2 regions of the Fructobacillus sp. ChS1-6f1-1-27 genome follow, and region 2 is predicted to be linked to the other one. Evidence: predicted binding sites of a transcription regulator. Region 2 holds the regulator's gene; the other holds the start of a gene.
The links. The regulator LexA, encoded in region 2, represses DNA repair genes until DNA is damaged. The targets are predictions, from matches to a motif close to CNAACANNTGTTNG.
Positions count from the first base shown of each region.

Region 1 (15,297 bases), on a different contig from region 2:
TCACCGTTGCCAGGTCTAACTGGTCTTGACTATTATCGAGCCCGGCCAAATGAACCTGGCCCAAGTCATGCCGGTCCAAGGTTTCTTGAACAGTCCAAAGCAAGTTACCGGTCCCAACAACCATGTCTAGGATTGAACTATTTGCCGTCAAGTGAGCCGTTTGGAAAACAAGTTCACCAAGCAAATAACCAATCCCATCAGGCGTGAGCTGGTCATTAGTTAAGACCTTGTCGGCCTTATCGGCCTTCAACAACAAGAGTTGTAAGATATTGCGTCGGTCGGCATAGGCTAAGGTTGACCATTTAAGGTCCTTTAAGCTGGCCAGTCGGTCTTGGCTAGTTGGTGAATAAGCTAAGGCGTCGGCTGTGACTACTTGGCCAGCGTTTAAGGTTGCTAACGTTTCAACCAAAGCCTTCCGGTTCGAAACTTTTTCTGCTTGGTGGATTTGGTCAACCACTGCAAAAATTTTATTAAAATAAGTGAGAATCTGTTCATTAATCATGCTATTATTTTAGCCTTTTTAAGCCGGTGAAACAAGACTAATCGACGATTAAAGGCCGGTGGTAAGACCGGTTTCGACCTTCAATTTGGACCTGGCGGTCACCTGGGTCAACCTGCCAAGAATACTCGTCCCAGTTGCCAGCGACAACCCGATCACTTTGGTAGGCAGCATTGGCCTTCATTTGGCAAATATTAACTTTTAAATGACGGTTAGCGAGGTCCACTGCTTTAATTTCTTGGTCAAAAACCTTAGCTTGCCAGAAATAGGCAGTCGCCAAGATAGCTAAGAGAATAATCGTTGGCAAGAGGACATAAGCAGGCTGTTTCATGGCTGCTTTCTTCCTTGAAAATCTTGTTCGTCATCTTGAGCGATGAATAAAAGTCCAGGCAACTTCCTGCCACCGACTGTTTCAACTTTTAGGTAATGGCAAAAGCCACCATCTTCAACCGTTAGTTCTTTAACACCTGACATTAAAATCACCTGACCACGGTTATTTTCACTAGTCATCACCAGGTTTTCCTTCCGCACAGTAATTTTAACCAGGTCTTTCTTTCGTTTCATTAATTTAATCCCCTCTTTGTTAGCCGACACAAACCGGTAGCCCTGAGCACTAATTTGGTCTGTGACGGATTGCAATGTTAGCTCTGCCCTTGCAAAATTTGATTGGTGAAAATGCTTTGGGACCATAACGGCAATTCCTTCAAAAATTAAGGCAGCTACTAACAATGACAGGAGGGCTTCGACTAGGGTAAAACCCGGTTTTCTTTTAACCATCTCCTTCTCCTTTATTGGCTTTCTTTTTGCTGGTTGAATTGTTTGGCTTGGCGAATCTCTTTTCGTAAAAGGTCTTGGTTTTCTTGGTAAAGCCGTTGTTTTTGTCTGGAAAAATCCGTCACCAAGTGCCATTCAAATAAGGCTGCCCCGGTTAACAAAGCTAATGCAACCAGGCCTTCTACTAGTGCAAAGCTAGGATTTTTGTCGTTCTTCAAAGCGATAGGTTCCACCTCCAAACTGAAAAATAATTGCTAACACTACCCGCCCCTTTTCTAGTAGCACCGTCTGCGGAGCAACATAGCCGGTATTTTTCAAGGTTACCTGGTGGTTCTTGGCCACTTGGTACCCATCCGGGTAGGCCAGCTGGTTTTGGTTACTGCCAAAAGTCACCGCCTCCTTTTCAAAAGACAGCACCTGGTCATCTCCACCATCTTGGCTGACCAACCGTAAGTGCTGGTAATTAGCTGCAAAAATTTTCTCAAACTGGCTCATAGTCATCTGCTTGCTATGGGGTCGAAAGATTAATCCTAGACCAATCAGTAATGAAACCAAGCTCAGGACCACCAAACTTTCAACAAGGGTGAAGGCCTTAGCCCTTCGCTTCATGGCCATCAATATGAATCTTTAAGTTCTTAACCTTATCGATTTGCTGGTTAGTCAGGTAGTGTTCTTTTTGTAAGTCGGCCAAGGTTACATTTTGCTGGTTGGGGTGGTCATTTAGATACAGGTCAATTTGAGTCTGAACGGTTGCCACCATTGCCTTGGAGTGAGTCTGCTGGGCCTTATCCTTTTGCTTGGTTAAATTTGGCAAAATTAACAGCATCAGTAGGCCAATAATAAACAAGACGACGGTTGCTTCAATCAGAGTAAAGGCTGGCTTTTTTGGCCTTAAAGTTGTCCTATTCTGGTTTTTCTTTAACAAATTCATTCTTTTCATCCGGTAATTCCTCCTAAGTTTTGGTATAAGGGTAATAACATCGCTAGGTAAAGTAAGACAATCGTACAACCAATCAGAGCAAAAAAGATTGGTTGGACCAGACCTAAACAGGCCTTCACCTGCCGGTCGAAAAAGCGAAACTGACTTTTGGAAAAATAGGTCAAATAAGCCCCAAGCAAGTTCACCTCTAACCCTCGGTTTAAGTACCCGGCTAAAGAGGCGTTCAAATAGGGCTGGTTGATAATCCAAGTACTCAGATCACGGCCTTTTATGAGCTGGTCACTGGCACTTTGGGCCATTGCCCTGGTTAATGCGTTTGACCCACTGGTTTCTTCACTAGCAAAGCGGTCAATAATGGTTGAGATTGGCAACCCGGCCGAAAGCAAGATGCCAGTATGTTCGGCTAGCAAAAAGGTCATTAAAGACCGGATGATCATCCCGACCACCGGTAACTTCGCCAACCAGGTTAACCGCACCAACGGGGTTTGCTTTTTCAACCACCAGTAAAAGCCAAACCCAGAGAAAACCAAGCCACCAACTAAGATGACCAACCCGTGCAACAAGACCAAGGCCAAGTTTCCTTGCCCCTGTCCGCTTGTATTTGCCAGAGTATTAAAAATTGGGTAGAGGTAGCACTCCATTCCAACAACCAGCAAAAACAAGAAAACCAGTAAAATCAGCGGGTAGGCTAAGACCTGGCGGAGTTTGCGCTTATAGGTTAGCAGCTGGTCAAGGTTTTGGGCCAGGGACATCAATGTTTGGTCGAACCGGCCATGAAGCTGACCCAATTCTAGATAGGTGCCCAAGCCGGGACTAACGAGCGTCGTCAGGCTCTTGCTTAAGTTTTGACCATTGGTTAAGTCCTGCTTGGTTTGTTCAAGTAACGGGTGCCAGTGCGGGTGGGCCGCGTCCAAGACATCCAGACTTAAGTTGAGCGGGTAGCCCGATTGGACCAGTTCCCCTAACTCCGCTAAAAAAATCACCTGGTCTTGGTCCGATAACCGCCGGTCTTTTTTCTTCATCATGACAAATCCTCCTTCATGTTGTTGGCAAACCGAGTCTTGTGTAATAACCGGTTCACATTTTCTTGGTAAGGGTCGTGACTAACAACCTCGCCATCTTGCCAGTCCGCCACACCGGCAACTGCTCCTTGCTTGCCATTGGGCAGTGGGTAAAGGCGCTGGTAGATTGTTTTAACCAGGGCTTGGCGAACCTGCTGGCCATCCAATCCCAAATCAACTAACCGGTCAACCACCTGCAACTCCGAGTTTGCGTGAAGGGTGGTTAAGACAAGGTGGCCCGACAAGGCGGCCTGGAGGGCCGCTTCGGCTGTCTTTTGATCCCGGATTTCACCAATCACCAGGATGTCTGGTCGGTGGCGGAGGGCCACCTTGATTAAGTCTTGGTAAAAAATCCCAGCCTGGTCGTTAACCTGGAGTTGTAAAAACTTTGGCTGTTGAATTTCAACCGGGTCCTCCACTGTTAAGACCACCCGGTCCTTAGCCCAGCGCCGTAAAAGCAAATGGGTAGTCGTGGTCTTACCAGACCCAGTCGGACCAGCAACCACCACCAAACCAGGTTCCGGCAGGTTATTTAATAGCCGGTTTAACTGGTCTTTGAAGGCCCAATTCAAATGGTGGTCACCCTTGTAAATCAGCCGCAAGACAATGCTTTCGCGGTCTAAGAAATCACCAACCGAAGAGGCCCGGACAAAAAAATCATCAAAGGCGAACCGGCCTAATTGTGGTCGCCGGTCTTCTGCTAAATTCAAAGCCGCCTTGTACTTAATCACCGCCAAAACTTGGTTAGCAAAGCTATTATTGAGCTTGTCGAGCACAATTAGCTTGCCTGCTACTTGAGCCTTAACCAGGTATTGGTATTCAAAGGGCAAAAAGTAAAAGTCAGCGAGGTAGTGTCGTTTGCCCCAGCGGAGCATCTCATCGATGAAAGCGGCCGGGTCATCTTTATTCATCACCGGCCACGGCAAATCTTTTTTAAACATTTTCTTTCTCCTTTCCGTGCTATCTTAGTTACACGTAAAAAAGGCAAAAAAATTACAAAAAAAGTCGGTTGAATTTCTTCAACCGACTTTCATTTGCTAGCAAAGCCTATTAGACCAGCGTTTTGCTATTAAAAATATTTTTTATTTTTGGTTCAAAGCTGCTTGGTAAGTGTTTTCCAGTAAGGTAGCAATCGTCATTGGACCAACCCCACCAGGAACCGGAGTGATAAAGCTAGCCTTATCAATAGCAGAGTCAAAGTCAATATCACCAGTGGCCTTGCCATCGACAACGTTCATCCCAACATCAACTAAGACAGCCCCATCTTTGACCTGGTCACCCGTAATGAAGTGTGGAATCCCAACACCAACCACCACAATGTCTGCTTCCTTCAAGAAAGCCAGCAAGTCTTCTCGAGGGGTATAGCGGTGGGCCAAGGTCACCGTGGCATCCGCATTATTCAACAAAGCTGCCATTGGCCGACCAAACAACTGGGACCGGCCAACCACCAAGGCCTTCTTACCATAGGGGTTGATGTCATACTTAGCAAGCATGGTCATCACGCCCTTTGGTGTCGCCGCCACCGCATATTCACCCTGCTGGTCACCAAAGAGCATCCCTTGGTTATAGGCGCCCAAGCCATCAACATCCTTCGCCGGGGCAATCGCTGAAAAGACCTCTTGGTCGTTAACTGCTTCTGGCAACGGCGCTTGGACCAAAATTCCAGTCACCGTGTCATCTTGGTTCAAATCTGCTACAATTTTTAAGACGCCTGCAGTTGTGACATCGCTGTCAACTGCAATATCTTGGGTACCAATCCCAACCTTGGCTGCTGCTCGTTGCTTCATGCCAACGTACAAACGCGACCCATCGTTTTTCGGGTCAAAAACCACTGCCAACTTTGGACTTAGGCCCGCCTGCTTGACTTGGTCGGCCAATCTTGCTTTAATTTCTTTTGATAGCGTTTTGCCGTCTAAAATTGTACCCATTTCATCCTCCAAGGTATTTTCCGAACGATATTTTGCTAAATGCTTTCATAATTCCATTTTAACAGAATATTCTCGTTTTATGACCAGAAGAAAGGAATTTTTTATGTCAGATAACCGAATTTCTTGGGACCAGTACTTTATTGCGCAGGCCGCCATTCTTTCAACCCGGTCAACTTGTACCAGGCGGCATGTCGGGGCCATCTTAGTCAAAGACCACCGGATTATTGCCTCAGGCTATAATGGGGCCGTCTCTGGAACCGCCCATTGTACAGAAGTTGGCGATTATATTGTCGATGGCCACTGTATCCGAGCAGTCCACGCTGAACAAAACGCTTTAATGCAAGCGGCCTCGATGGGGATTGCCGTTGAAGGGGCCGACCTCTATGTTACTGACGCTCCCTGCGTTTTTTGCACGAAGCTCCTCCTCCAAGCCGGGATTAAAAAGATCAACTTCATGCGTGACTACCGCAACGATGAATTTGCCGAGTCACTCTTACAAGAAAAAAATGTTCCCTTGGTCCAAGTCCCATTTGAAGCTGAAACAGCAACTCAAATCGACTTAAGCCAATTTATTAAAGAGTAAAAAGACCAGGACCCCCTGGTCTTTTTTGCTATACTAATAAAGATAGAATTTTTGAGAAAAGGGGTTTACCATGAGTCAAAACGAACAGACTTACTTAGACATGGCAGCAAAGATTTTAAACGAAGGGCACTTCAAGGAAGACCGGACTGGGACTGGCACTTACTCTTACTTTGGAACCCAAATGCGCTTTGATTTGCAGGAAGGTTTTCCCCTCTTAACTACCAAAAAGGTCTTTTTCAAGTTAATCAAATCAGAACTCCTCTGGTTCTTGCGTGGTGATAACAACATCCGTTTCTTGTTGCAAAACAACAACCACATCTGGGACGAGTGGGCTTTTAAAAGCTGGATTGAATCCGATGAATATACCGGTCCTGACATGACGGACTTCGGTCTTCGGTCTGAAAAAGACCCCGAATTTAAGAAGTTGTACTTAGAACAAAAGGACATTTTCGTCGACCGAATTTTAAACGATGATGACTTTATGGAAAAGTACGGCTACATCGGTGAAGTCTACGGGAAGTTGTGGCGGTCATGGGCTTCAGTCCTACCTGACGGCGATTCAACCGACCAAGTTGGTAACCTTATTAAGCAAATTAAAGAAAACCCCAACTCCCGCCGGTTAATTTTAACCGCCTGGAACGCCGAAACCACACCACAGGCGCCATTGCCATCTTGCCACGTACTGTCACAATACTACGTTAGCGACGGTAAGCTGTCAGCCCAACTTTACCAACGGTCCGGTGACTTTTTCTTAGGCGTGCCTTTTAACATTGCTTCTTACTCCTTGTTGATGCACATGATTGCCGCCCAGACCGGCTTGGAAGTTGGCAACTTTGTCCACACCATCGGTGATACCCACATCTACAAGAACCACGTTGATCAAATCAAAACCCAGCTCGACCGGCCAATGCACCCATTGCCAAGGCTCTGGTTAAACCCAGAAGTGAAGTCAATCTTTGACTACACGATGGATGACATCAAGATTTTAGACTACGAATCAGAACCAGCCATTAAGGCACCGGTTGCGGTCTAAGCGCATTCAAAATTGATTTGAAGAAGGATTCCTTCCAACTTTTTCTTTGTAAAACCAATATTATTCCAAACAAAAAGCAGGACAACATTTAAGATGTTGTCCTGCTTTTTTTGATTCAACCCTTATTTAGCCTTAGCAGCCGCTTTCTCATCGCGGTCCTGGCGGGCCAAATCGCGTTCCATAATCTTTTTCAAATACTTAGCAGTATAAGATTCCGTGTTCTTGGCGACCTTTTCAGGCGTTCCAGTCACAACAATCTTACCGCCACCGGCACCACCTTCAGGACCCAAGTCAATCAGCCAATCGGCTGACTTAATCACGTCCAAGTTGTGTTCAATCACAATCACGGTGTTACCGTTATCAGCTAGTCGGTTCAAAACAGACAGCAAACGTGCAATATCATCGGTGTGCAAACCAGTCGTTGGTTCATCTAAGATATAAACCGTCTTGCCGTTAGTGCGACGGTGCAACTCAGAGGCCAACTTCATCCGCTGGGCTTCCCCACCAGACAAAGTTGTGGCTGACTGGCCAAGTTTGACATAGCCCAAACCAACATCATTGATGGTTTGCAGCCGGCGGGCAATCTTAGGAATTGGGGCAAAGAAGTCCAAGGCTTCCCTGGCCGTCAAATCCAAGACATCGGAAATCGTCTTGCCCTTGTAAGTAACTTCCAAGGTTTCAGAGTTATACCGAGTCCCATTGCAGACCTCACAGGCCACATAAACGTCCGGCAAGAAGTTCATCTCAATCTTGATGACCCCATCACCGCGGCAGTTTTCACAGCGACCACCTTTGGTGTTAAAGGAGAACCGCCCCTTCGAATAACCACGGAGCTTGGCCTCATTAGTTTCAGCAAAGAGCGAGCGGATATCATCAAAGACCCCAGTATAAGTTGCTGGGTTTGACCGTGGTGTCCGACCAATTGGCGACTGGTCGATATCAACGACCTGTTCCACGTTTTCAATCCCTTCGACTGCCCGGTAAGAGCCCGGCTTGTTGGAATTTTTGTTCAACTTTTGCTTCAAAACCCGCTTCAAAATGGTGTTGACCAAGGTTGATTTGCCAGAACCTGAAACCCCGGTTACCGCGACAAACTTTCCAAGTGGGAACTTGGCCGTAATGTTCTTCAAGTTATTTTCTTTGGCTCCACGGATGATAATTTCTTGTCCATTACCCTTCCGGCGGGACTTAGGAACTGGAATATACCGTTCACCTGACAGGTACTTACCAGTCAAGGACTGGTTATTTTTTTCAATTTCTGCAGGCGTCCCGGCTGCCATAATTTGACCACCCAAGGCCCCGGCACCCGGACCAACATCAATCAAATAGTCGGCCGCTTGCATCGTGTCTTCGTCGTGTTCGACCACCACTAGGGTATTACCCAAGTTCCGCATCGACTGCATCGAAGCGAGCAACTTATCGTTGTCGCGTTGGTGCAAACCAATCGAAGGTTCATCCAAGACGTACAAGACCCCAGAGAGGTTCGACCCAATCTGCGTCGCCAGGCGGATCCGCTGTGATTCACCACCTGACAAGGTCGAGGCCGACCGTGATAGTGTCAAATAATCCAAACCAACAGACTGCAAGAAACCAAGTCGGTCACGGATTTCCTTTAAGATTGGCTTGGCAATTTCTTGGTCTTGTTGACCAAACTTTAATTGGTTAAAGAAGGCCAATTCTTCGTCAACCGGCAAATTCGAAATGTCACCAATATTTTGACCACCAACCTTAATTGACAAAGCAGCCGGGTTTAACCGGTAGCCGTGACAAACTGGGCAGGTTAACTGGGTCATATACTGGGCCATTTGATCGCGAGTAAAGTCAGAGTTGGTTTCCTTATACCGACGAGAAATATTGTTCAAGACTCCTTCAAAAACCTGGTCGACATCGCGGACGCCACCAAAGTCATTTTGAAAGTGAAAGTGGAAAGTTTTTTCACCAGAACCAGTCAAAATCATTTCTTGCTGGTCCTTTGGCAAGTCCCTAAATGGGACGTTTTCATCAATACCAAATTGGTCACAGAACTGGGTTAACATTTCTGGATAATAGTTTGATGAAATTGGGTTCCAAGGGGCAATCGCTCCTTGCTTCAAGGTTAATGACCGGTCTGGAACCACCAAGTCAATATCAACTTCTTGGGTCGACCCAATTCCCTGACAAACGGGGCACGCCCCCATTGGTGCGTTAAAGGAGAAAAGCCGTGGTTCTAACCGGCCGACCATAAAGTCCTTCAATTCACCTAAGTAGTGGTCAGAAAAACGAAGGGCGTCCAGCTTTTCTTCCCCTTCACGGGCAACTGGTTCCAAAATAACCAAACCTTGGGCTAACCCAGTCGCTGCTTCAATTGAATCAAAGAGCCGTGACCGTGAGTCCGACCGCATCACAATCCGGTCAACCATCACGTCAATGTCATGGTATTTATTCCGGTCCAAAGCATGGTCTTCGTTGGTATCTAATTCGATAATTTCACCATCAACTCGGGCCCGGAGGTAACCTTGCTTTTGCATGTTAGCAAAGGCCTTTTCATGGGTCCCGCGCTTGTGTTCAATGATTGGTGCAAAAACCTGAAGACGGGTCCCCTCTGGCAAGTTTTTTTGAGCATACTCAACCATTTGGTCAATCGAGTGCAAGATTTTTGTCCCATCCTTAGGGTCATCTGGCTTTCCAACCCGGGCATAGAGCAAACGGAAGTAATCAGCAATTTCCGTCACCGTTCCAACCGTTGACCGCGGATTATTTGACGTGGTCTTTTGGTCAATTGAAATGGCTGGTGACAGCCCATCAATTGAATCCACGTCTGGTTTGTCCATTTGGCCCAAAAATTGGCGGGCGTATGATGACAAAGATTCAACATAGCGTCGCTGCCCTTCGGCATAGAGAGTATCAAAGGCCAAAGAAGACTTCCCAGACCCTGACAAACCAGTCACAACCGTCAGCGCATCCTTGGGGATATCAACGTCAATATTTTTTAAGTTGTGGGCTCGAGCCCCACGAATTTCAATTTTATCTTTTGCCATTGGCTCCTCTTTTATTTTCCAAACAAAACTAGCTAATTTGCCACAAAGCCAACGAATCGTCGACCTCTAGGCCATTAAACGAACCGTTTTAGCGGCCAGCCTGTTTCTTCAATTTCATAATATTATCACGGACCTTGGCGGCGGTTTCAAAGTCAAGTCCCTTGGCCGCAGCACGCATCTGGTTGGCCAAGTTTTCCAAGATATCCGTCTGGTCTGACTTTGGCAAGTCAGCAAAGTCAACTGCCGTCAAATCAACCGTTTCAGCCTCTTCGGCGGCCTTTGAAGCCCGGATTAAGTCCCGGACTTCCTTCTTAATCGTCTTAGGGGTAATGCCGTGCTCTTTGTTATAAGCCATCTGAATCTCACGACGGCGGGCAGTCTCATCGATTGCTTCTTGCATCGCCTTGGTGATCTTATCGGCATACATAATCACGTGTCCATTTTGGTTTCGAGCGGCCCGACCAATCGTTTGAATCAACGACCGAGGGTTCCGCAAGAATCCTTCCTTATCGGCATCCAAAATCGCAACCAAAGAAGTCTCAGGAACATCAATTCCTTCCCGCAACAGGTTAATTCCGACCAAGACGTCATACTTACCTAAACGCAGGTCGCGGATAATTGCGGTTCGCTCCAAAGTTTTAATATCAGAGTGCAAATAAGCAACCTTGATGCCGACATCCTTTAGGTAATCGGTCAAGTCTTCTGACATCCGTTTGGTCAAAGTGGTGATGAAGACCCGTTCATCCTTTTCTACCCGCTTATTAATTTCACCAACCAGGTCATCAATCTGGCCCATCACTGGCCGAACTTCAATTTCAGGGTCTAGCAAGCCAGTTGGACGGATAATTTGTTCAACAACATCCTTTTTAGGAACCCGTTCTAATTCATAGTCACCAGGCGTGGCCGACATATAAACAATCTGGTGAACATGGTCTTCAAACTCTGGCAACCGAAGTGGCCGGTTATCCAAGGCAGATGGCAGACGGAAGCCATAGTCAACCAGCGTCTGTTTCCGGGCTCGGTCACCGTTATACATTCCACGAACTTGTGGCATCGTCACATGACTTTCATCAACAACAATCAAAAAGTCATCGGGGAAGAAGTCGAGCAGCGTAAAGGGTGCTTCACCCTCTTTACGGCCGTCCATCCAACGGGAATAGTTTTCAATACCGGAAGTAAAGCCCATTTCGTTGAGCATTGCCAGATCGTATTCAGTCCGCTGCTTCAATCGCTGGGCCTCCAGCAACTTACCTTCGCTTTCAAACTTCTTAACTTGCTCTTCCATTTCACCACGGATACCGTCTAAAGCCGTTTGCATCCGGTCATCATCGGTCATAAAGTGCTTAGCTGGGAAGATGGCAACATAGTCACGCTCGGAAACGATTTGGCCCGTTAAGGCGTTAATTTGGCGAATTCGGTCAATTTCATCACCAAAAAACTCAACCCGCATGGCAAATTCATCTTGCGATGCCGGGAAAATTTCAATTACATCACCACGGACGCGGAAAGTCCCACGCTGGAAGTCAATATCGTTGCGAGTAAACTGGACGTCAATTAAGTCGTGCATCAACTGGTTCCGGCCATACTCGTTACCAACCCGCAAAGAAATTACGTGGTCTTGGTACTGGTGGGGGTCACCCAAACCAAAGATAGAAGAAACAGAAGCAACAACGATTGTATCGTTGCGTTCAAATAGTGACGAAGTCGCTGAGTTTCGCAACTGGTCAATTTCATCGTTAATCGATGAATCCTTTTCAATAAAGGTATCAGACGAAGGCACATAGGCTTCCGGCTGGTAGTAATCATAGTATGAAACGAAGTATTCGACCGCGTTATTGGGGAAGAATTCCTTTAATTCAGAGTAAAGCTGGCCGGCCAAAGTCTTATTGTGGGACAAGACCAAGGTTGGCTTATTATTTTGGGCAATCACATTCGAAATCGTAAATGTCTTTCCAGTCCCGGTGGCCCCGAGCAAGACCTGCTCCTTTTCACCATTTTTTAGGCCGGTGACAAGTTTATTAATCGCATTGGGTTGATCACCAGTCGGTTGGTACTTCGAAACAACCTCGAAGGTCTTATCCTTATTTGGTGTCATGTAAACATCCTCCTTGACTGGCACAAATCATTTATTTCTATTATAACAAAAATCGAACACATGTTCTATTTGCTAACATGGTCCGATTTTCATTTGTTATTTACTTTAATTCTGGGGCGTCAGTGACGTAATCACTAACCGTTGAGTGGCCACCGTTCAACGCCAAGATTGAAGTTGGGTTGGACTTTTGAGCCTTCTTCAAGGCAGCCAAGGCGATGCTCTTTTGGTAATTGTAAGAACTCTTGTCAATCTTGTGATAGTTCAAGCGGTCCTTATCAAAGCGGAGCAAGTCACCCGTAATCACCTTATCAGAGTAAGTCAACGAGTTATTAACGTAGTTTTGTATCCGGGCGGCAAAGGCCTTCAAGGCTGGGTTACCATCCATTGAAACTTCCTTACCGGTACTGGTGTTATAGTACTTATTCTTATACTTGGTATAAGTTGATGTGACCCAGTCACCATCACGGAAGGCAACGACTTGTGGGTTTTGGGTTGATAGCAAATCATGGCCGAAGAGGGTCATACCATCAGTTGAAACCCCTAACAAGTTCAACAAGGTTGGCATCATGTCAATTTCACCACCATAAGTGTGGTTAACACCACCAGCCAAGTTGGTAGCGTGAATCATAAATGGCACCTTTTGGAACTGAGCCAAGTCATAGTTCGTTACGGTACTCTTACCAAGCAACTTGGCAATTGCAGCCTTATGGTTTTCAGAAATACCATAGTGGTCCCCGTACAAGACGAAGACAGAGTTATCATACAAGCCTGACTTCTTCATGTAGTTCATCAACTCACCAAAGGCTTGGTCCAAGTAATGGGCAGTTTGTACGTAACCATCGACAGTACTGTCACCTGTGTTGGTTGATGGGAAGGAAATGTTTTGCTTATCCAAGTCATATGGATAGTGGTTTGTCACCGTAATCAACTTGGCATAGAACGGCTGTGGTAACTGTTCAAGGTACTGGGCAGTATCTTGCAAGAAAATCTTATCCTTCATCCCATAACCAACGTTATAACTAGCCTTGTCGGCATCCTTAAAGTAATTCTTCGAGAAGAAGTAGTCATAACCAAAGGACTTATAAGCGTTATTTCGGTTCCAGAAAGTTGGCACATCACCGTGGAAGGCGGCAGAAGTATAACCCTGCTGGCCCAAAATAGCAGCCATTGATTCAAAGGTGTTGCTAGTACCATACTTGGTCATCGCAGAACCAGTTGACAAACCGTACAATGAGTTTTCCTGCATCATTTCGGCATCAGAGGTCTTTCCTTGACCAACTTCGTTGTAGAAGTTGTCAAATGAAAGCGTATTTTGGTCATGGTAGAAGGCGTTCAAGTTTGGCGTTACTTCTTGTCCATCAACCTTATAATCAATCAAGAACTGTTGGAAGGACTCCAAGTGAATGACAATCACGTTCTTGCCCTTTTCAGTTCCAGTATAAGAAGCATTCACCGGGATCTTATTTTCATTGATAAAGTCTTGAACCTTCGTCAAATCAGAAGCCTTGGCTTCCTTTCGTGAATCCGACTGGTTCTTTGTTTGCCAGGCATTATACGCCGCATATTCATTAAGTCCTAAGTACTTAACAATATAGTTATTATCAAATGAACGAGTCAACAAGCCAGACCGGTCAACAGAGGCAACCCCGAAGTCAACTAACATCAAGGCAATTCCCAAGAAAGTGGTCAAAATCGCATAGCGCTTTTGGATGCCCTTTTTATCAATTGGCCAGAACTTGAAAATCAAGACGACTGCCAAAACAATCAAGTCGAGGTATACTAAGAAATCGGTTGGGCGGATAATCGCCACAATTGACTTGCCCAGGTTATTGCCAGTTGATGACCCAGAACCAAGGATTCCCATCGACAAGAAGTCGGAAAATTCCCGGTAGTACAAAATGTTAGCAAAGAGCCAAATCGTTTGAATTAAGTTCATCACCCAGGCCAAAACATAAGCCCAGCGGCCACGGAAATACAGGGCAATTCCTAGCAAAATAATTGCCGTTGGAATTGGGTTTAAGACCAACAAGAATTGTTGGATAGGGCCTTCAGCCCCAAGGGAAAAGTTAAAGAGATAGTTAACGTAGGTCTTTAACCAAACTAAGACCAAATTTAAAACAAAAAAGCCAGTAATCCCAGTCCATGAAGACCGGTTCAACTTAATTTGTTTCCAAAGGTTTTTCGGGTTTAAAGCGTCTTTTAGACGAGCTAACATAATGAGTTCCTCACAAAAAAATTAAAAAGTTAGCTGAACATCGCGCAACAAGTCGTAAATTTCGATTGCCACTAAGTCGATGTCATCAAACTGGTACTGCTTTTCTAGCCGGTGTTCTTCAATCGTCCAGACCTGGTTTTCCTGGTCGTAAGTAACTTTCAAGACCTCAACCCCAAAGGAGTCAAACCGTCGGACTTGGAACCGTTGGTCACTCGCCTTTTTCATGGCATCCAGCCGGTTTAAAATCGATTGTAAGGTACTTGGATTGTCGAAATCAGCCATTTCATCCTACCTTTGGATTCTTCTTGTCCGGAATAATATAAGCAATAATTCCGGCAAATAAGCAAAAGTAATAGGTAATCAACCGCCAAATTAAAATCACAAGGATCAAGGTCGCGGACTTCTTAACAAAGGGCGTGAACAACAATTGGAATGATAACTCAGCACCACCAACCCCACCAGGAATTGGGAAGAGCGAAATCACCATCACAATCATGATGTTCATGGTTAAAATCAGCCAAGGGTTGGTTGACCCATAACCAAAAGCCCGAATCACGAAGTAAGGCACGATGTACAAAGCCATCAACTGTAGGGCCGTATAAACGGTCGCAACCGATAATGACTTAGCAGACCGTGCTACCCGCCGTGATTCTTCGTGAAAGTTATTGACCTTTGCTTCAATTCCGGCGACAAGCCGCTCGACACGAGCAGGCTGCCAAAACTTACTTGCTAATTTAGCACTCCAGTCAACGAATTTCAAGCTTAGTGCCGGCCAAAACATCACTAGCAAGAGGCCGAAGATGACCGTAGCGTGAATTAAAATTGCAAAGGGAATAAAGGTGGCAAAGGCCGAGGCCACGTGCTGGTAGATAAAGGACTCAGCCGAAATGTAGCCAACAATAAAGAACAAGACGACCACAATTTGATAGACCAAAAACTTCATCAAAGTCACCGATAAAGCCCGACCAGTTTCAATTTTACCACGAGTTAAGGCGTAAAGTTGGGCTGGTTGCCCACCAGAGGCAAAGGGGGTTAGCCCTGTCCCCAATTGGTTTAACAATGGCACTCGGATCAAGGTCCCCCACGTAGTGATTTTCCGATCTTCTTCACTCAGCAAGGCTCGCGTAGCAAAGGCCTCTAAAATTAAAGAGA
Region 1 covers NZ_JCAOER010000010.1:4,398-19,694, forward strand. Annotated here, with positions in the region: gene AC5162_RS05270 (class I SAM-dependent methyltransferase) at 1-502, opposite strand, end outside; gene AC5162_RS05275 (hypothetical protein) at 540-830, opposite strand; gene AC5162_RS05280 (hypothetical protein) at 827-1,276, opposite strand; gene AC5162_RS05285 (hypothetical protein) at 1,288-1,491, opposite strand; gene AC5162_RS05290 (type II secretion protein) at 1,469-1,768, opposite strand; partial or broken gene AC5162_RS05295 (hypothetical protein) at 1,838-1,888, opposite strand; gene comGC (competence type IV pilus major pilin ComGC) at 1,866-2,204, opposite strand; gene AC5162_RS05305 (type II secretion system F family protein) at 2,210-3,238, opposite strand; gene AC5162_RS05310 (ATPase, T2SS/T4P/T4SS family) at 3,235-4,215, opposite strand; gene AC5162_RS05315 (bifunctional 5,10-methylenetetrahydrofolate dehydrogenase/5,10-methenyltetrahydrofolate cyclohydrolase) at 4,357-5,202, opposite strand; gene AC5162_RS05320 (deoxycytidylate deaminase) at 5,306-5,785, shown strand; gene AC5162_RS05325 (thymidylate synthase) at 5,856-6,818, shown strand; gene uvrA (excinuclease ABC subunit UvrA) at 6,941-9,835, opposite strand; gene uvrB (excinuclease ABC subunit UvrB) at 9,924-11,930, opposite strand; gene AC5162_RS05340 (LTA synthase family protein) at 12,031-14,145, opposite strand; gene AC5162_RS05345 (YkuJ family protein) at 14,167-14,427, opposite strand; gene AC5162_RS05350 (lysylphosphatidylglycerol synthase transmembrane domain-containing protein) at 14,429-15,297, opposite strand, start outside.
Region 1: uvrB (excinuclease ABC subunit UvrB) is a predicted target of LexA. The motif match lies at 11,984-11,997, and genes of this name have one in related genera.

Region 2 (15,297 bases):
CAGTAATTCTGGAATTCCGATGCCTTGCTTGGCAGAAACTAAGACCGCATCTTCGGCATCCAAGCCAATCACATCTTCAATTTCCCCCTTCACCTTATCAGGGTCAGCAGCAGGCAAATCAATCTTATTGATAACTGGCAGAATTTCAAGGTCGTTTTCAATTGCCAAATAAACGTTAGCCAGGGTCTGAGCCTCAACTCCTTGGGCAGCATCAACCACCAAGATTGCCCCCTCAGCCGCAGCCAAAGACCGAGAAACTTCATAAGAAAAATCAACGTGTCCAGGGGTGTCAATCAAGTGAAAAATATAGTTTTCACCATCATTGGCCTTGTAGTGGACCTCAACGGCATTCAATTTAATCGTGATACCACGTTCCCGCTCCAAGTCCATCGTATCCAAGAGCTGGTTTTGCATATCGCGTTCAGCGACCGTTTCAGTTTGTTCCAAAATCCGGTCGGCAATTGTCGACTTTCCGTGGTCAATATGGGCCACAATCGAAAAGTTACGAATGTGTTTCTGCCGTTTTTTTAGTTCTTCAAGCGTTAAATCTGCCATTAATGTCCTACTTCTTAAAGTGATTTCTTACCCTCTATTTTACAGGAATTTCCCCCGTAACAAAACTGTTTTATTAAAACGAAGGTGATTTCAAGCAAAAAGGATGGTAAAGTCCAATTCACCATCCTTTTATATAAGTATGCTTATAATAGTCTTTATTTGATAACGATTTGTTCAATATCACCCAAACCAGCAATCAATTTATTCAAAGCCGTCAATTGAGCGTAACGGTTGTTCTTGACCGCCTTCTTTGGATCATTAACCAAAGTGTTGTCAAAGTAGTCAGCGATTGGTTTTTGCAAGGCAGCCAGAGCCTGGTACAAAGCTTCTGCTCCCTGGTCTTCCAACTTAGCTAAGTCCAAATCAGCACTTGCTTCATACAAGGCCTTTTCTTGGTCATTAGCCAATAGATCGGCCTTTACGGCTGCCTCAACTGGTTCCTTAGCTGCCAAGCGACTAACTCGTGACAAGGCTTCCATCACATCACGGAAGTTGTCGTCCTTAGCATGGCTAGCCAAAACGTTAGTCCGGTCCAAAACATAGACCATATCACCATCGTGAACATCAGCCGTTCCAGCTGAAACAATGTCAGAACGGATGCCATCATCAGCCGCCAACTTCCGGACCCGGTCCGTCAAGAATGAAATGATTTGAGCCAAGTCTGTATCGGCCACTGCCTGGTTTTGATTCTTAAACCCAGCCAAAACATCCGCTAAGTTCAAGTGCCAATCATGAGCTGCCAATGTCCGAACAACACCGGTTGCCGCCCGACGGAGTCCATAAGGGTCATTGGCACCCGATGGGATCAAGTCCGCGGCAAAGAAGGTCACAATTGAATCTAATTTGTCAGCAATCGCCAAAATTGCCCCAACCTTTGACTGGGCCACTTCGCCGGTAGCAGAAGTTGGCAAGTAGTGTTCCAAAATCGCATGGGCAACAGCATCGTTTTCGCCAAAGAGCTTAGCGTAGTGTTCACCCATCACCCCTTGTAACTCGTCAAATTCACCAACCATACCAGTCATCAAATCAAACTTGTAGATTTCAGTTGCCCGGTTCAAGTCAGATAGTTCGTCAAAAGACAAGCCCAAGGCCTGTCCTAACTGACCGGCCAAACCACGGACACGGCCCATATGTTCGTAAACCGTTCCAATCTTTTCATGGAAGACCAACTTTTGAACCCGGTCCATGTAGTCGCTAATTGATTTTTGCTGGTCTTCTTGGTAGAAGAAAACGGCATCTTCAAGGCGGGCAACCAAGACCTTTTCGTTTCCGGCAATGACATTGTCCAGATTGTCTTCATTTCCATTTCGAACAGATAAGAAGTGTGGTAACAATTGACCATCTTCATCGGTCACAAAGAAGAACCGTTGGTGGTCACGCATTGACGTAATCAAGACTTCCTTTGGCAAATCAAGGTACTTGTCGGCAAAGTTACCAGCAAAGGCAGTTGGCCATTCAACAATGTTGTTAACTTCTTCAAGCAAGTCCTGGGCATGGTCAGTCGACAAGTCCAAGTGCCAGCTTTGGTCCTTAGCAATCTTTTCCAACTGAGCCTGGATGGTTTGCTTTCGCTTGTCAGCATCCACCACTACAAAGGCCTGGTTCAAGTCAGCTTCATAGCTAGTTGCTGACTTAACTTCAACGTTTTCAGTTGATAAGAAACGGTGCCCACGAGTGTGGTTACCAGTCCTAACATCCAAAACGGTAAAGTCAACGACTTGACTATCAAGCATCGCCACTAACCAACGGATTGGTCGAATATAAGAAAAGCGGTGGTTTCCCCACTTCATATAGGTTGAAAAGGTCATCTTTTCAACCACTTCTTCTCCCAACTTAGCCAAAATTTCACCGGCGGGCACCCCAGCAATTTCTGTCTTAGCCCAGAGGTAACCATCTTTTTCAATCAGGGCTTCTGGAGTCGTCTTTTGACCGCGGGCAAATCCCTGAGCGGCCTTTGACCAGTCACCATTATCGTCTTTAGCCCGGTCAACAGAAGGACCACGCTTCTCTTCTTCAACAGCCTGTGACCCGTCAGCCAAGTCTGTTAATTGCACGGCAAGGCGGCGTGGCGTTGAGAAGGGCTTGATTTGCCCGTAGTCCAAGCGCTGGTCTTTCAAGAAGTCAGTGACCCGGTCAACTAACTGCTTTTCAGAACTCGTCACTAAATGGGCTGGCATTTCTTCCAAACCAATTTCTAAAATAAAGTCTGCCATTAGTCTTGGTCCTCCTTTTTCGCATACTTACCATTCTTACCAAGGTACTTTTCACGAAGTTCTTCATCCTTCAAAAGCGGGAATCCGAGCTTGGCCCGTTCTTCGATAAAGACTTTTGACACTTGACGGGCCATTGTCCGAATCCGGTGCAAGTAGCCAGCTCGTTCTGTGACAGAAACTGTTCCACGGGCATCCAATAAGTTAAAAGTATGTGAAGACTTCAAAATATAGTCATAGGCTGGATGAACCAAGCCAAGGTCCAAGTTATGTTGGGCTTCTTTTTCAAAGTCATCAAAGTGCTTTAAGAGCATTTCCTGGTTTGATTCTTCAAAGGCATACTTTGAGTGTTCGAATTCTGGTTCCTTGAAGATGTCGCCATACAAGACCCCATGGCCCCACTCCAAGTCGTAAACCGTTGGTACGTCTTGGATATAAGAAGCCAACCGTTCCAAGCCATAGGTAATTTCGGCCGTCACGGAATCAACTTCGATTCCACCAACCTGCTGGAAGTAAGTAAACTGAGTAACTTCCATCCCATCAAGCCAAACTTCCCAGCCAATTCCAGCAGCTCCCATTGAAGGGTTCTCCCAGTTATCTTCGACAAAGCGGATATCGTGTTCTAATGGCTTAATTCCCATGGCTTCTAATGATGCCAAATACAATTCTTGAATATTGTCAGGCGATGGCTTCATGACCACTTGGAACTGGTGGTGCTGGAACAAGCGGTTAGGATTATCGCCATACCGGCCATCAGCTGGCCGCCGTGATGGCTGCACATAAGCAGCCTTCCAAGGTTCTGGGCCATTCGCCCGTAAAAAGGTATAGGGGCTTTGGGTCCCTGCCCCAACTTCTGTATCATATGCCTGCATCAAGTTGGCCCCGTTCCCGGCCCAAAACTCCTGTAGCGTCAAAATAATGTCTTGTACTGATAGTTTTTCACTGGACATAGTTTTTTTCCTTTACTTAAATCTGAAATATCACGGTCAATTTTTCTTAAGAATCATCACCTGATTGACCTGCTGGTTCATCTAGGGCAGCAAACTTACCCTGCATGGTGGGATTACCCTTGGTTAACCGCTTAACTGAGAGGTCATCTAACTTATTGTTAGCCAAGCGGAGTTGGTTTTCAGAAGTCGTCAATGACTTTTTAACATTTTCCATCTGACTAATAGCCCGGTCAATCTGGTCAATTGCCTTTTGAAAATTATTGGAATAAGAGGTGTAATTCTTAGCAAACTTGGTCTTAAAATCATTGATATTATTCTCAAAGTTAGTAATATCAATGTTTTGGTTTCGTTCTTCTGCCAATGCCTTCTTATAATCCAAAGAATCTAATGCGGCATTTCTTAGCAAACCAATGAAATGCACAAAGAACTGGGGCCGGATCACATACATCTTGGGATAATTTGGGACCTGAACAATCCCTGTATTGTAATAGTCATTATCCGATTCAAGTAGTGAAACCAAGACGGCGTACTCCGTTTTCTTCTCTCGCCGGTCTTTGTCCAGTTCCTTGAAGAAGTCTTCATTTTTATGCTTACTTTGCGTCTGGTCAGCTTCATTTTTCATATCAAACATGATTGAGATAAACTCAACATCGTCTTGGTAGTCTCGGAAAATAAAGTCGCCCTTTGAGCCCGACTCCTTCGACACCTCGTTATCCTTTTCAAAATAAGCATTTGGAAAGGCATAGGGACGAATTTTATTGAATTCCTGGTGGGCATAGACTTCTAGGCTTTCGCCAATTTCTTTGGTTGATTGCTTAGCCTTAAAATCTTTATAAAATTCAACTTCCTTTTGCGCCGCCTGCAGTTGAGCATCATAATCGGACTTGACCTTAGCCAAAGCCAATTCTTGGTCCCGGTCTTGGTTTTTAACCTGGTTTTGTAAGTTCGCCAAGTCTCTTTCAAGTTGCTGACTCTTTTCAGCTTGCTGGTCTTTTTCGGCTTGAAAATCAGCTTGAAGAGTCTCCTTTTGCTTAACTAAAGCTAATTCTTGACTACTAGCCTGCTGGTCTTTTAAGCTGTTTAATTCAGCCGTTAAACTTGCTAATTGCTTTTCCAGTTCACTTTCTTTAACCCGGGCTTTTTCCAAAACCTTAGCTTTGGATTGTTCAACCACCAAGTCAGACTTTTGTCGCTCTTGGTCCAGTTGCACTGCTAATAGTTTTTCTTGTTCCTTAGCAAACTCATCTTTTGCTTTAGCAACCTTTTGCTCAATTGCCGTTTGAACAGCCTGACCCAGTTGACTAACATCAACTTGCTGTTCATCCTTTAAGTCAAGTATGTCACCGGCTTGGCCGGCTTCGTTTAACACTAGGACTGTTTCTGATTCTAAGTGATACTTTAACTTTGCCATTGCACAACCTCCTTTTCTGACAAAAAAACGCCCGTAAGCACGCCTAATGTCAAGAATCTGACACCAGGACGCTTACGCGCGGTTCCACCTGATTTCCAAAGGGCAAGCCCTTTGACACTTTCACGTTCAGCACTCGCCGGTTTCCAAGCCGGGTCACGGTGTTGAATAATCTAAAGATATTATCCCTTTTTTGAAAGTAAAAAGCAAGAAAAATTAATAACAAAAAAGCACACTCACATAGTAGTAAGTGTGCTTATCAAATATTAATTATTAAACTAAGAACTTTAAATCGTCAACAATTCTTCTTCTTTTTCCGCTGCGATGTCATCAATCGCCTTGGTATTTTCATCCGTCAACTTCTGAACTTGGTCTTCGGCATCATGGACTTGGTCTTCTGTCATGTCGTCATCTTTTTTGATGGCATCCATTGCATCACGACGGACGTTACGAACAGCAACCTTTGCCTTTTCAGCTTCAGCCTTCACTTCTTTAACCAATTCCTTACGACGTTCTTCTGTCATTTGTGGAATAGCCAAGCGGACAAGGTTACCGTCAGAAGCTGGGTTCAAGCCCAAGTCAGACATGTTAATGGCTGTCACAATCGCTTCCAAAGCATTCTTGTCAAAGGGTGTAATCAAAAGCATCCGTGCTTCTGGTACCGAAATTGAGGCAACCTGGTTCAATGGAACCATTGCTCCGTAGTATTCCACCTCTACTCGGTCAAGGATTCGAGGATTTGCCCGACCAGTTCGAATTTCTGCTAATTCACGGCGCAAGGCATCTTGGGCCCCGTGCATCCGTTCTTTTGTACTCGTTAAATCAAAAGCCATTATTTTTCTCCAGTCACAGTGGTTCCGATGGCTTCACCCTTAATCACCCGTTGAATGTTACCGGGTTGGTTTAAGTTGAAGACAACCAGTGGCATGTTATTTTCCATTGAAAGTGATGAGGCCGTTGAGTCCATCACCTTCAAACCTTTTTGAATAATATCCAAGTGCGTCAAAGTTTCAAACTTTTTGGCATCTGGGTTTGTCTTAGGGTCCGCATTATAAACCCCATCAACGCCGTTTTTAGCCATCAAAATCGCATCAGCATTGATTTCATTAGCACGCAAAGCTGCTGTTGTATCTGTTGAGAAGTATGGTGAACCAACCCCAGCGGCAAAGATAACAATTCGTCCCTTTTCCAAATGACGGATTGCCCGACCACGGATATAAGGCTCAGCGATTTGTTGCATCGTAATCGCCGTTTGGACGCGGGTACCAACACCGGCACGTTCCAAAGCATCCTGCAAAACTAAGGCATTCATGGTCGTCCCAAGCATACCAGTATAGTCCGCCCGTGACCGTTCCATTCCAACCTTTGAAGCTGGTTCGCCACGCCACAAGTTACCCCCACCAACAACGATGGCGATTTCAGTGCCCATATCATGAACAGCCTTAATTTCTTGTGCGATTTGTGCGACAGTGTCCAAGTCAATTCCTTGACCTTTTTCACCTGCTAGAGCTTCGCCTGATAGTTTCATCAAGACGCGTTTGTATTTTGTATCCGTCATGGTTCCCCTCTTTTCTTACTATCCATTATAGCAAATTTCAAAAGATTTCCGTAAAAAAAGCGCCCAATTTATTGGACACTTTTGAGTAAAAATTAGTTGTTGATTTGCTTAGCAACTTCTTCTGCCAAGTTTGTCGTTTGCTTTTCGATTCCTTCACCAACTTGGTAACGGACAAATGACTTAACCGTCATGTTGTTATCAGCAACGAAGTCAGCAACCTTTTGGTCACCATTCTTAACGAAGTCTTGGTCAAGCAAAGTGATGTCAGCCAAGAACTTCTTGATCCGGCCTTCAACCATCTTTTCCTTGATGTTGTCAGGCTTACCGTTCAAGTCTTCAGATTGCAACTGAACTTCCTTTTCCTTGGCAACAACATCAGCAGGAACTTCTGCATCTGACACATATTGTGGGGCGATGGCTGCGATGTGCATGGCAACGTCACGGGCTGCGTCGGCGTTTGAACCAGTCAAAACAGCCAAAGCAGAGATTGAACCACCCATGTGTGAGTAACCGCCGAAGACTTCGTCAGCTGACTTGTCGGCAGTTGCGAAACGACGCAAAGTAATCTTTTCACCAGTAATCTGTGAAACGTTGATAATCTTGTCGTTAACAGTCCGGTCTTCTTCACCAACAACAGGCAAAGCAAGGGCTGCTTCAACATCAGCAGGTTGCTTTTCCAAAATTGTCTTTGTAACAGCAACCAACAAGTCGTTGAATTCCTTGTTACCAGCAACGAAATCAGTTTCTGAGTTCAATTCGATGATGGCAGCCTTGTCACCTTCAGTCATAACATAAGTCATTCCTTCAGCAGCAACACGGTCGCCCTTCTTAGCGGCCTTTGCCATTCCCTTTTCACGCAACAAGTCGATGGCCTTGTCGATGTCACCATCAGCTTCAACCAAAGCCTTCTTGGCATCCATCATTCCAACAGATGTCTTATCACGTAATTCCTTAACTAACTTTGCAGTAACAGCCATGAAAATGCTCCTTTTAGCTTTTCTTTTATAATCTAGCAAATAAAAAGCCGCCCAGCGTCCCAAGCAGGTCCACCGGAACGGCAAATCAGATAAATAATCGCTTAGTTGTTCTTTTCAACAATTTCAGTGATTTCTTCGATTGATTCAGTGTTTTCGTCGCCTTCGATGAATGCATCTTCAGCAGCGTTATCTTGGCCTTGACGACCTTCGATAACAGCATCAGCCATCTTAGCAGTGATCAAACGGATGGCACGGATAGCATCATCGTTTGCAGGAATCTTAACGTCAACATCATCAGGGTTGGCGTTCGTGTCAATCATAGCTACAACAGGAATGTTGAGCATGTTGGCTTCCTTAACGGCGATTTCTTCCTTCTTAGGATCAACAACAAACAAAACATCTGGTAAGTCTTGCATGTCTTCGATACCACCCAAGAACTTTTCCAACTTTTCGCGTTGCTTGTTCAACAAGACAACTTCCTTCTTAGGCAAACGTTCGAAAGTACCGTCTTCGGCCATTGCCTTCAAGTCCTTCAAGCGCTTAACACGAGTCTTGATTGTGTTCCAGTTAGTCAAAGTTCCACCCAACCAACGGTGGTTGATGTAGAATTGACCAGCGCGTGATGCTTCTTCTGCAATTGCATCTGAAGCTTGCTTCTTAGTACCAACAAACAAGATGTTAGCGCCATCAGCTGAAGCGTTACGCATAAAGTTGTAAGCTTCATCAATCAACTTAACAGTCTTTTGCAAGTCAATGATGTGAATGCCGTTACGTTCCGTAAAGATGAACGGTGCCATCTTTGGATCCCAACGACGAGTTTGGTGTCCGAAGTGAACTCCTGCTTCAAGGAGTTCTTTCATAGTAATAACTGCCATTTTGGCCTCCTAGGTTTATCCTCCGGTAAATTCTTGGTTCGCACTGACATTTGCATGCACCTGTACGTTCTCGTTTACCGTGTGTATTTGCGTTGCTTTCACAACAAGAAATATTTTACTAGATAAAAAGGCTAAAAGCAAGCCTATCTAGCAACTTTTAGCCCTTTTATTCAATTTATTTTCGCCCCGCTTGGTGACCCTGCCAAATTGCTGGGTCAATCCCCCGGTCCACTAAGAACTTTTCCTTTTGAACCCGGGACAAGTGCTTAAAGGTGGCCTCAGCAGAAAGGGCATCATGTTTACTATCAAAGGTGTCATAGTAAATCAGTTGCAAGGGGTGGCGAGACTTTACCCGGGTGAACTTAGCCCCCTTACCCGCCTGGTGGGTTTTAAACCGCCTTTTAGCATCATCTGAGAAGCCACCATAAAAGTACCCATCCGCCGTATATAAAACGTAAAAATCATATGTTTTTTCGCTATCAGCCACAATCTTCCTCTATAAAATAGTCAATTTATAATGTCCAAGGCTTACCATATAAAATTTCTTGAACCTGGTCAGTGTATTGGTCGTCTTTTGTATAGGCCACAATCGGTGGTAAGATTCGAACACCACCGGTTTTACCAGCCTTAATTGCTTCAACTAAAACCATATTCGCCTCACGACCAGCTTTGCCATAGACAAACTGAATTCTTTTTACCATTAATTTTCGAGCTGCTAAGGCCGCCATAATGTCTGCCAGCCGTTCCGGCCGGTGGACTAAGTAAAACTTACCATTATTTTTCAATAATTTATTGGCAACCTGAGCTAGACCAGGTAAGTCAATCGCAATTTCATGCCTGGCTAGCTGGTAGTGTCGGTCTAAATTTTGCTTAGTGGTCTCATTGGTCGCAAAGTATGGCGGGTTACACAAGACCGTATCAACCGAACCGGGCTTGATTTCTGAAAAGACGTCTTTCATGTCTCTATTAATGACTGCAACCCGGTCTTCCAGTTGGTTTAACAAGACCGACCGCTCTGCCATTTTTGCCAAGTCTTCTTGTAACTCAACCAGCTTAACCTGACCGGTAACCTTCTTAGCATAAAAAAGGCCAATCGCACCAGTCCCGGCACCAAGGTCAACCGACAACCCTCGTCCTTTTTGCTTTGGCTTAGCGAAATACGCCAGTAAAACGGCGTCAAGGGAATAAGCGAACATATCTGGATTTTGAATAATTTGAACGTTTTGTGATGGCAAACCATCAAGTCGTTCGCCAGGTTGTAAGTTAATTGCTGTCATTGAATTTGCCTTTGAAATGATTTATCAGTAAAATTATTAGGTTAAGTGAATTTGAAAGGACAAGCAGATGTTATTTTACCGCTTTATCCGCGTCTTTACCGTTTCCTTTGTCGCCATTATTAATGGCCGAGTAACGTACATGCACAAAGACCGGATGCCAAAAGATGATAACTTCGTTTTGGTTGGCCCACACCGGACATGGTGGGATCCCGTTTGGTACGCAATGGCCGCCTACCCTAAGAAGTTTATCTTTATGGCCAAAAAAGAATTATTTAAAAACCGTGCTTTGCGGAAGTTAATCGTGTCATTGGGAGCCTTTCCCGTTGACCGTGGTAACGTTGGGATGGAAACCTTAAAGCACCCAATTAACGAACTGAAAAACGGTAACCGGTCATTGATTATGTTTCCAACCGGGTCACGGCATTCACAAAAGTTGAAGTCTGGTTCAATCTTGATTGCTAAGCTATCAAAGAAGCCAATCGTGCCAGCCGTTTACCAGGGACCAGTGAAGTTTTCTGACCTATTTAAACGCAATAATACCACAATTAATTTTGGTGAACCAATCAAAATTGACCCAAAGGCCCGGTTAACGGACGAAGTAATCGCTGAATATAACGAAAAAATTCAACAAGCCTTTGACCAATTAGATCAAGAAGTTAACCCTGACTGGGTTTACGTTGATCCAAAAAAGCAAAAAAAATAAGCCATCCGGCTTATTTTTTTTGTGTTTTTTGACTCTGGGCCTTCATCTGGCTCATCATCTGGTTCAACTTCTTCTGTGATGGCTTTTGTCCCATCGACATCATCATTGACTTCATCATTTCTTCTGAAATGGGTGGGTTCTTAGCCAAGTATGACTTCATAGTAAAGCGGGCCAAAAAGAACCCTCCAACCAATCCGACAACCAAGGCCAAAATTCCAACTAATACCAACATGGCAGTCTCCTTTTGTTACGAAAATCTATAAGACATTATAGCATACAAAAGCCTTCTTTTAACTTTCTTTTAACCCAAGTTTTGAATCATTTGCACTCATTTCGTCTAAAAGTAAAAATGTTTAAGCTATCTTAAGAAAATCTTACGAACATTTGTTTGCTTTTAGCGAAATTTTTCGCTAAGATAAACGTAGTATTAAGAGGCAGGAAGTACATACATATGGCAAGTTCGGACTCAAAACAAATACAAGTACTACGGTTCATCCACGAATACCAATCTTCAAACGGATTGCCACCTACTATTCGCGAAATTGGTGAAGCCGTTGGCCTGTCATCATCATCAACCATTCATGGTCATGTGGCCCGTTTGATTAAAAACGGCTACTTGGAGAAAAAGGGAGTTGGAACCAAGGCCCGTGCCATTGAAGTAACCGACGAAGGACTTGAAATCTTGGGTGTTTCTTCAAACGCTGGTAAGATTCCTGTCCTGGGCCTTGTCACCGCCGGCCAACCAATCCTAGCTGTTGAGCAAGAAGCAACCGAGTTCTTCCCTATTCCTGAAAACTTGATTCCATATGACGGCGACCTCTTCATGTTAAACGTTCGCGGTGAGTCAATGATCAACATCGGTATTCTAGATGGCGACAAAGTGATTGTCCGTCGCCAACAAACAGCCGACAACGGTGATATTGTTGTTGCCATGAACGAAGACAACGAAGCAACCGTTAAGCGCTTCTTCCAAGAAGGTGGCCACTACCGCCTTCAACCGGAAAACGATACGATGGCACCCATCATTTTGGATTCTGTTTCAATTCTTGGAAAAGTTGTTTCCCTTTACCGAGATGCCATTTATTAAATTAACAAATGAAAAAGGCGTTGCCTGCTGGCAACGCCTTTTTACTGTCTAATTTTTTATTTGGCAAAAGTTGAATCAGTTGGAACTTGGACCAAATCCATTGAAACCAACCGTTCAGCAATTTCAACCGTATTCCAAGCAGCCCCCTTCAACAGGTTGTCTGAAACAACCCAGAGGTGGAAAGCCCCCTTGTTTTCCAAGTCCGGACGGATACGACCCACAAAGGTTTCCCGCCGTCCTTCAGCTTCAATTGGCTGTGGGTAGGTTTGAGTACTTGGATCATCTTGCAAGACAACCTGGTCAGCAGCAGCCAGAGTCTTTCGCAAATCATCAGCTGTTGCACTTTCATCACCAGTATCAATGTAGACACTTTCACCATGACCAATCATAACGGGTACTCGAACAGCCGTTCCAGTTACCTTGATGTCTTTGGCGTCCTTATCACCCAGGATAATTTTTTTCGTTTCATGGATCATCTTGTATTCTTCGTGGGTGTAACCCTCATCTTCGAAGACGTCAATTTGTGGCAATAAGTTAAAGGCCAATGGGTAATGTTTCTTATCACCCTTCACTGGCAAGACATGGGCTAAGTTATGCATATCTTCACCAAGTAACTTAGCTTGGGCTTCTGCCAAAACTTCGTCCATGGCCGCCTTACCAGCACCAGAAGCGGCTTGGTAAGTCGAAATAATCACCTGGTCCAAACCATACTTTTCGTAAAGAGGGTTCAAGGCGACTACCAACTGAATCGTTGAGCAATTAGGGTTAGCAATAATTCCTTGGTGGTCCTTTAAGGCCTGTGAGTTAACTTCTGGCACAACCAAAGGTACTTCATCGTTCATCCGCCAAAATGATGAATTGTCAACAACTACAGCCCCCGCTTTGACAGCCATTGGTGCAAACTTCTTTGAAGTCGCCCCACCAGCAGAGGCCAATACCAAATCAACCCCTTCAAATGATTTCGCCGTTGCCTCTTCAACAACCAGTTCCCCATCATTGAAGGGCACCTTCTGACCGGCCGACCGGGCAGAGGCCAAAGCCTTCACTTCACCAAATGGAATTGTTGATTGAGCCAACTGGTCCAAAATTCGGCGGCCAACTGCCCCGGTCGCACCTAAGACGGCAACATTATAAGTTTGGTTTTCTGACATGATTTATTCTCCTTCATTCTCTTTTATTTTCTAAACAAGTGTAACCACTAACACATCAGTACTTTTGAAAAGCGGTCATAATTTCTGATTGAATTTGACTGGCTTTAATAACTTGTTTATGCCGGACTGGTCGGTCAAAGAGTGTTTTCACTGGTTCAGGTTCCAAAACCCCCGTTTTTTCTGCCAAAGCATTCAAGCCACCTTTACCAGGGACAACTTCCTCACCCAAGGCTTCCAAGACGGTCTGTGGGAACTTGTATGGACTAGCCGTGGCAGCCAAGAGGGTCTGATATCCGTCATCTTGGTACTGGTGAACACCGACAGCGGTATGTGGATCAAGCAAGTAACCGTCTTTTTCAAAAGTTGTTTTAACCGTCTCTTGGACCGTTTGCTCATCCGTCCAACCTGCTGAAAATTTACCAAGCTTAGCAAACGTATCAGCCGGTAGTTGGTAAGTCCCCTTCTCAGCCAAGTCTGCCATTTGACTAGCCACCGCTTCGGTATCCCGGTCAGAAGCAAAGTAGAGTAACCTTTCCAAATTAGAAGAAACCAAAATATCCATTGCTGGCGCGTTGGTAACTTTAAAATCACGGTTACGATCGTACTTACCTGTTTCAAAGAATTCGGTCAAAACGTTGTTTTCATTTGAAGCAACGGTGAACCGGTGAACTGGGAGACCAATTTGACTCGCATAATAAGCTGCTAACATATTACCGAAGTTACCGGTTGGCACCAAAATATCAATTTCTTCACCGCCCTTAATTTGGCCAGTTTCAATTAAATGACCATAACCATAGAAGTAATAAACAATCTGCGGTACCAGGCGACCAATGTTGATTGAATTAGCTGAGGAGATTTGAATATTTTGCTCATCTAAGAAATCTGCAAAGTGTTCATCACCTAACAGCGCTTTAACCGCCCGTTGGGCATCATCAAAGTTTCCTTTTAATCCGAGCACATGTGCATTCTTACCTGGCTCTGATACCATCTGTTGACGTTGAATGTCTGAGACACCAACTTCTGGGTACAAAACAGCAATCTGAGTGCCAGGAACGTCAGCAAAACCAGCCATGGCCGCTGTTCCGGTGTCACCAGATGTAGCCGTTAAAATAGCGATTTCCTTATTTAAACCAACCTTTTTAGCAGCGGTTGTAACCAAGTGTGGTAAAGCCTGTAAGGCAATATCTTTAAAAGCCAACGTTGGACCGTGGAAAAGTTCTAAGTAGTGCAGGTTCCCTTGGTCTTTGACTGGGACAATTTTGTTATCATCCCATTGTTTTCCATACGCTTCTTTGACAACGGTTCTGACTTCTTCTGCCGTAAAGTCTGGCAAAAAGGCTGCAAAAATTTTGCTAGCCAAATCTTGGTAACTTTCTTTTCCAAGCTTCTGCCAGTCAAAATTAATAGTTGGCCACTGGTCTGGGACATACAGCCCACCATCTGGGGCCAAACCGTGTAAAATCGCTTCAGCAGCGCTAACTGCCGGAGCCTTTCCCCGTGTTGAAACGTATTGCATGGGAATCTCCTTAAATCTCATTTTATTTTAATCTTATTATAACAAACTAGTTCCTTTTTATGCAGGAAAATGTTAAAGTTAATAAGAAATTACCAGAATTATTTGGTAAAAAACACTAAAAGGAGACCATGTGATGACAAAAATTGGCCTTTTCGGTTTAGGAACCGTAGGAACGGGATTATTATCCTTAATAGACGAACAAAAGCAAAAGATTAAAGAAACTACCGGTTTGGACCTCACCGTCAAAACCGCGCTCGTCTCGACCCTTGGTAAAAAACGAACCGAACTGGCTGATACCATCAAGCTCACCACCGACCCTAAAGATATCCTCCAAGACCCTGAAATTGACTTGGTCGTGGAGGTTGCCGGTGGAACAGGTCTGGCCAAAGAATGGATTCAAACCGCTTTACTGAGCAAAAAACCTGTGGTCACCGCTAATAAAGACCTAATTGCCACTGCTGGTGAAAAACTAAGTGAGTTAGCCGAAAAGGCCCAAGTCCCTCTGCTCTATGAAGCAGCAGTTGCTGGGGGTATTCCGATCTTGACCACCCTCCGCCAGTATTACCGGTCAGACACCATTCGGTCACTAACTGGAATCGTTAATGGTACGACCAACTATATGCTGACGCAAATGGTTGAAAATGGGATTAGTTATGACCAGGCATTGAGTCAGGCCCAAGACCTTGGCTTTGCCGAAGCGGACCCAACTAACGACGTTGCTGGCTACGATGCGGCTTATAAGGCAATGATTCTAGCCCGACTGGTCTTTGGGCTGAAGGCCAACCTCAACGACTTAGACGTCCATGGAATTAAAGGTGTGACAACGGCAGATATTGACGCCGTCCAAGTCCTCGGCGGCCAAATCAAACTACTTTTCAACATTCAAGAAGTATCTAACAACCAAGTTGCGCTTTCAGTGGCCCCACAAGTCGTCTTACCCCACTCACCACTAGCCCAAGTTCAAAATGAAAACAATGCCATTGCCGTGACGAGCGATAACCTTGGCCAAGCGGTATACTACGGTCCTGGT
Region 2 covers NZ_JCAOER010000007.1:59,083-74,379, forward strand. Annotated here, with positions in the region: gene lepA (translation elongation factor 4) at 1-555, opposite strand, end outside; gene glyS (glycine--tRNA ligase subunit beta) at 711-2,768, opposite strand; gene glyQ (glycine--tRNA ligase subunit alpha) at 2,768-3,715, opposite strand; gene AC5162_RS04695 (DUF2130 domain-containing protein) at 3,762-5,126, opposite strand; gene frr (ribosome recycling factor) at 5,411-5,956, opposite strand; gene pyrH (UMP kinase) at 5,956-6,681, opposite strand; gene tsf (translation elongation factor Ts) at 6,774-7,658, opposite strand; gene rpsB (30S ribosomal protein S2) at 7,760-8,533, opposite strand; gene AC5162_RS04720 (GIY-YIG nuclease family protein) at 8,709-9,020, opposite strand; gene AC5162_RS04725 (tRNA1(Val) (adenine(37)-N6)-methyltransferase) at 9,046-9,810, opposite strand; gene AC5162_RS04730 (lysophospholipid acyltransferase family protein) at 9,878-10,513, shown strand; gene AC5162_RS04735 (YneF family protein) at 10,524-10,745, opposite strand; gene lexA (transcriptional repressor LexA) at 10,965-11,600, shown strand; gene AC5162_RS04745 (aspartate-semialdehyde dehydrogenase) at 11,657-12,751, opposite strand; gene thrC (threonine synthase) at 12,807-14,267, opposite strand; gene AC5162_RS04755 (homoserine dehydrogenase) at 14,401-15,297, shown strand, end outside.